Linked DNA regions of Lacibacter sp. H407. The protein of the gene in region 2 interacts with the protein of the main gene of each other region in a pairwise test. Links are inferred from orthologs where the notes say so. Each region holds a gene or a part of one and is shown on either strand. Other genes may lie near its edges. The genes, in order: WG989_RS10990 and WG989_RS15970.

Region 1 (3,191 bases), 1.2 Mb from region 2 along the record:
CGTCAACACATCCACATCGTTGTTAGGAGGAATAGCAATACCAATCTTAAATTTACGTGGCAGGTAGCGATCCTGGTATAATGGATCATCTTCTGTTTTCTCTGCCAGTTTTTCTTCGTCAAGCCATATTTCGTAATACGATCTTGTTTTTGGCAACGCCATTACACTGATCTTATCAGCAAATGCAAATACTTGCTCATGAATTTCTGATTCGTTCGGATGTGCACTGCAGGTAACATTACGATTCACATCACCACAAGCTGCAATAGAATCAAGCTTAGCTAAATTAAAATCAGAGATCGTTGGTTTGATGTGTGATTTCAATATACCATGCAACTGCACTGTTTGTCTTGTAGTGATCTTGATGGTACCGGTAGAATGTTCGCCAGCCACTTCGTGCAGAGCCACCCATTGTTTAGGTGATAAAAAACCACCAGGTAAACGCAAACGGATCATATAAGAAAACAGCCATTCTAATTTTTTGGCTGTACGCTCTTCTCTCCTGTCACGGTCATCTTGCTGGTACATACCATGAAACTTGATCAACGATTGATCATCTTCATACAATGCACCTGTGAGTTGGTTCGTTAAACTTTCCTTCAACGTTCCTCTTAAACCTTCACTTGCAGTTTTGATCCGCTCAACTGGTGATAAGGCCACCTTCTCTTTATTTTTTACTTGCTCCGCCATTTCAGTATATAACTTAGTTCGATTATTTATCAATAAACATCCTTTTCATACCTGCCTTCTTTCTTCAGCTGCTCCAGATATTGATGTGCTTCTTCACTTGTTTTCTTTCCGTGCTCTTCAATGATCTGCAATAATGTATGCTCCACATCTTTACTCATTGGATCTTTTGTTCCGCTGATGTAAACAGAAGCACCGCCATCGATCCATTGAAAAAACTCACCTGCTTTTTCTTTGATGCGATGTTGCACATATATTTTCTCCTGCTGATCTCTGGAGAAAGCAAGATCAATATTCGTTAACACACCTGTCTCTACGTAATTCTGTATTTCTGCTTGATAGAGAAAATCTGTTGTGAAATGTTGTTCACCAAAGAAGAACCAGTTACGACCATTTGCACCTGTTGCATCTCTTTCGGCAAGAAATGAACGGAACGGAGCAACACCAGTACCGGGACCGATCATGATCACATCTTTATCAGCAGCAGGTAATTTGAAATTTTTATCCTTGTGCACATAGAAGGTAATTGATGAACCTACCGGCAAATCACCAAGGAACTCACTGCACAAACCATAACGCTGTTCATCCTGCGATAAAAATGCATTCTTCGCTACCGTGATATGAATTTCATTTTCGCCATGCGCTGCAGGTGAGGATGATACCGAGTACAAACGAGGTGCAATCGGCATTAATATCTTAATCACATCTTCAAACTGATCAGCATCTTTTACGGGATAGATACGCAAGAGATCAACAAGATCCATCCTTGTATCAGGAATTTCCTGTTGTGTAAGTATTGCGTATTTTTTTATGGTTGAAGTTAACAGGTAGCAGATGTTCAGATTATGCGACAACAGTTCTTTCACTGTGCCTTCTGCTTTAGCCGTTACAATTACTTTATCAGCAGCTATTCCTGTGAGTGATAAAATACGATCCACTACATCGGCTCTGTTGTTAGGAACAATACCAATTGTATCGCCGGGTTCATAGGCAATCGGCTCATCCGTTCCTATTTCAATATGATAAGTTGCTTTCTTCGATCCACGATCGTTTAAGTTGATATTGGTCAAAATCGTACCGTGGTAATGCTTTTTACCCGTTGGCTTTTTGGCAACAGGTGCAGGTTCAGCAGCAGCCGGAGCAACTGCAGTTTGATTTTCTACAACCTGCAATACTTTAGTAAACCATGCCTGCGCATCTTCTTCATAATCTACATCACATTTTTGAATAGGCACTACTTCTTTTGCACCAAAGGCTTTGAAACGTGCATCTACATCTTCACCTGTTTTGCAAAACATCGGGTAAGAAGTATCGCCCAACGCCAACACACTGAATTTTAAATTGGGAAGTGACAATTCATTCTCATGAATATAATCGTAAAATTTCTTTGCAGGAATTGGTGGTTCACCTTCTCCCTGAGTGCTGATCACCACAAAAAAGAATTCCTCCTTTTGAAGATCAGTAATACGGTATTGACTCAGATCAGTAAGCTTTACATTCATACCGTGTTTCTTACCGGCAGCAGCTAATTGTGTTGCGAGCTTTTTTGAGTTGCCTGTTTCAGTACCAAAAGCAAGTGTGATTTTTTTTGTTGACACGGCTTTATGATCCTGTCCATTTGCATCAGCAGTACCATTCGCTTTGCCATTGCTTACAAGCCCTGACAAATAACCATTCACCCAAATCAATTCTTCTTTGGAATAGCCTTCGAAAAACTCATGTAATTTTTTTAATCGTAAATCGCCAATCATAAAATGCTTTATTTAACAGTCACTAATTCATGAAAAACAGAACCTGCTTTACTGGCTTTGTACCAGCTGAATTGCTCATGCAGTTTCACCACATCACCAATGATGACCAATGAAGGTGAACTGAATTTCTTCGTTGCAAAATCGATGGCGCAATCGCTAACTGTTGTTATATGGACCTGTTGAAATTTTGTTGTGGCCTGCTCAATCACTGCAAGCGGCGTGTTTGGTTTTTTAGAATGACGCAACAGCAACTCTGTTAAACCATCAAGATTGCGTGCAGCCATATAAAACACCAACGTATCGGTTGATGTTGCCCACGCTTTCCATTGCTCACGGCTGTAAAAACTGCATGGGTTAAATGTAATGAACTGAACAGCCTTGGCATAACCTCTTGCTGTTAATGGAATACCTGCATAAGCCGATGCGCCTGATGCAGCAGTAATACCCGGAATAATTTCAAATGGAATATTTTCTTCCTGCAAACTTTGTAATTCATCGAGGACATTGCTGAAGAAAGCAACATCACCACCTTTTAAACGTAAAACAGTTTTACCATTCTTTGCATGACCAACCAAGAGCTTATTGATATCTTCCTGTGCAACGGATCCATCGTGATAACCTTGTTTACCTGTCATCAATACCAACGCATCAGGGCGTGCATATAAATCAGTGATCTTCGGGTTTACCAGTCGATCAACAATAATTACATCTGCTTCTGCCAAACGCTGTTGCAGTTTTACAGTAATAAGGTCG
Region 2 (3,278 bases):
TTTATGTTATGCTTTTGGGGTTCTACTTTCTGCTATCCCGTCCGACGAGGGCGTCTGACGTGGCGTACTTCTAGCTTCGTACTTTGTACTTTCAACCCTGAACTTCCCACTTTCTCCTCATCCTCCAATGCCGATCATACTCCGGTTATGAATCGTTTCTGCATTGATGTGTTCAAAGTCGGCAGTGAATTGTCCGCCGAGTTCTTTTGCTTTATCAGCAATATTTTGTTGGATGAGTTCGGTTACATCTTGCCCACTTCGTAATGCAGTTAATAAGTCCATTTCCTTTTCAGCGAACAAACAGTTTTTCATTTTACCATCTGCGGTTAAACGCATGCGGTTGCAACTGCTGCAGAAAGGCGCACTCATGGTACTGATGACAGAAAATGTTCCTGTATGACCGGGAACGATATAACCTTTCGCAGTATCATGTTCTTCATTTTTCAACGGAAGAAAAGAATATTGTTGATCAACTACCTGTAATATCTCTTGCCAGGTAAATACCTGGTTGCTTGTCCATTGGTTACCGCTGAAGGGCATAAATTCAATGAAGCGAACATGCACAGGTGTGTCTTTTGTCCACGTAATAAAATCATTGATCTCGCCATCATTCAAACCTTTCATCACCACCACATTTACTTTTACGTGAAAGTTGCGGTTGATGAGCAGCTGAATATTCTCCATCACTTTTTGAAACTGATCTCTTCGTGTAAGATGCTGAAAAGTGGCAGCTTGTAATGTATCGAGACTGATGTTGAGTGAACGCACACCGGCTTCTTCCAGCACATCAACAAACTCATGCAATCTTGTCCCGTTTGTGGTGAGCGTAAGTTTAACCGGCAACTTTGCCAAACGAAGAATAATATCTGCTGCATCTTTCCGTACCAATGGTTCACCGCCTGTTAAGCGGATCTTATTGACGCCGAGTTGTACAAATGTTTTTGCCAGCGATTCAATCTCATCGGCTTGCATCAGATTTGCTTGCTTCGTAAACTCATAATCCTCTTCCGGCATGCAATAAAAGCATCGCAGGTTGCAGTTATCGGTTAACGATATCCGCAAATAATTATGTACACGATTATATTTGTCGATCAACATATTCTTCTTTTTATTTAAGAGATGATCAGGCGTTCAACTGCAACGCTTCTTTTACCTGCACAACCTTCAACTCATCTCCCACTTTAATCATTCCCTCGTTCTTGTATAAAATATTCTGTCCGAAATACACTTTGTTATTTCCTGTTCTGTACGATGCTAATGTTTTCAACGGTTCCTTTGAAGTAATGCCGGTTTCCTGGTCGGTGGTTGTTACCACGCATCTTGCACAGGGTTTTACCGCATACAAATCAATTCCGTTGATCTGAAAATGTTTCATCGTGTCCTCTTCAAATGCAGCTCCACCTGTGAACACAATGTTCGGACGAAAGCGATTCATCGGTACAGGACTTTCTAAACGGTTGTTCAAATCATCCAGCGATGCCTGCCCGATCATTAATAACGGATATGCATCAGCGAAACCGGTGATCTCCATATTCAGCGCATAACCGGCATCCACTCTTCGTTTACTTACATCGGGCATATACATCAACTTACAGGACATGTTCAGCTTTTTTGAAAACCACTCATTCGCTTCAGTGCTGATCTCAATTGCATCACACACATCATCCCAAATTTGTACAGCGGTCAATTCGCTGCCCGTTGGATACAAGGTAAGGCTGATCTTGTCAGCTTCATTTCCCTTTTCATAAACGGTTAATTCATTTGCATGAATGGCTGTACGCAACAGCGCCATCTGCGGAAACTCCCGTTGTGTTAAAAAACGATTGTCATCACCCACCAACATCCATCGCCGGTCGTGTTCAAGCCCTCTGTCGGTTAAACGTGCCGAGCGGAGTTCAATTCCACCCAATGATTTAATGGGATACACATATAAATGGCTGATTGAAAGCATACCTAAAATTACAGTATTTGCAAACGTCTGCCAGCTTTGCTTTTGCCGCAAAGAATAATTTTTAACAGACTAAAATAACAGTAATTTTATAACGCTCTTTTATCCTTAACAATCAAGTTCAACACATGAAACCCGTTATTACCATTGAATACTGCCCCAAATGTCATTGGCTGTTGCGTTCTGCTTACATTGCACAGGAGTTACTCACAACCTTTGAAAACGAATTAAAAGGCGTTACACTGCAACCAAGTGAAGTAAGCGGCGATTTTCATATTTCTATTGATGGCAAAGAGATCTTCAACCGTAAAACCTATGGCGGCTTTCCTGAGATCAAAGAATTGAAACAGGTGGTGAGAGATATTGTAAGTCCGGGTAAAAGCCTTGGACATGCTGATACAAAACCACATCATCAAAGTTCACTTTAGTTGTTATGATCGGAATTATTTTATGCGGCGGACAAAGCACAAGGATGGGCAGCGATAAAGGCTTGCTGAAACTTGAAGCAAACACATGGGCGCAAACGGCTGTTGACAAACTCAGCATACTGGGTATTCCTGTAAAACTTTCGGTGAATCGGCAACAGCTGAATGATTATGCAGAAGTGTTTGCAGCAGATGATCTTTTTGTTGATGCAGCTTCTTTACAATTGCACGGGCCATTGCTTGGCGTGCTAAGTGCTCATCTGCAATTCAATACTGAAGATCTGTTTGCGTTTGCCTGTGATATGCCGCTGATGGAACCAATATTGATCAAAGAGCTTTCTGCTGCGTATAAACAAAATCCCGGCTATGATGCGTATGTGTTTATGAACGATCATGAACCTGAGCCATTGTGTGCTATTTATACTGCAAAAGGATTGGCAACTATTTTCGACATGCTGCAAAACGGTTCATTAACACGGCACAGCATGAAGTTTATGCTCGATCATTTAACTGTGTTCAGCATTCAATTAAATGATGCACAGAAAACGTGCTTCCGCAATTTTAATGCACATGCTGAATTAAACGGCTTGTAATCCCAGTTTCGATTTTTCAATTCTTGTAAAGCTTTCTTTCCCTGCATCGCATAAAGGGCAGCAATAATCTGCAGGCAACGATTCGAATTTTACACCTGCTGCAATGTTGCTTTCAGGTTCGCCCACCGATTCATCATACACAGTTAAACAATCAGTACATTGATGAACATATTGTGCAACTGGTTTCTTCTCCACTTCTTTTTTTGCAGGTAATACCTTTTCAACAATAGCCATCTTTCCTTCACGGTTCTGGTAAAATGCATTTACCGAACGACGCAACTGTTCTGAAAGTAAAAACTTTGGATTGTTGCT

What was found.
Region 1: the proteins of WG989_RS15970 (region 2) and WG989_RS10990 interact in binary tests that used the Escherichia coli proteins (3 or more experiments, as listed by UniProt). The link is inferred for Lacibacter sp. H407 from one-to-one orthologs.

What each region holds. Positions count from the first base shown.
Region 1 is NZ_JBBKTU010000001.1:2,509,672-2,512,862, reverse strand. The notes cover bases 80-2,934. They hold WG989_RS10990 (diflavin oxidoreductase), read right to left. Parts: upstream 2,439-2,934; coding sequence 720-2,438; downstream 80-719. Other genes in these bases: cobA (uroporphyrinogen-III C-methyltransferase), read right to left, coding at 2,447-2,934; cysI (assimilatory sulfite reductase (NADPH) hemoprotein subunit), read right to left, coding at 80-690. In the rest of the region: more of cysI, read right to left, coding at 1-79; more of cobA, read right to left, coding at 2,935-3,191. UniProt on the Escherichia coli protein: Component of the sulfite reductase complex that catalyzes the 6-electron reduction of sulfite to sulfide. This is one of several activities required for the biosynthesis of L-cysteine from sulfate.
Region 2 is NZ_JBBKTU010000001.1:3,701,250-3,704,527, reverse strand. What follows is about bases 38-2,979. They hold WG989_RS15970 (MOSC domain-containing protein), read right to left. Parts: upstream 1,952-2,979; coding sequence 1,124-1,951; downstream 38-1,123. Other genes in these bases: WG989_RS15955 (rubredoxin), read right to left, coding at 2,952-2,979; mobA (molybdenum cofactor guanylyltransferase), read left to right, coding at 2,382-2,966; WG989_RS15965 (Rdx family protein), read left to right, coding at 2,077-2,376; moaA (GTP 3',8-cyclase MoaA), read right to left, coding at 118-1,098. Outside these bases: more of WG989_RS15955, read right to left, coding at 2,980-3,278.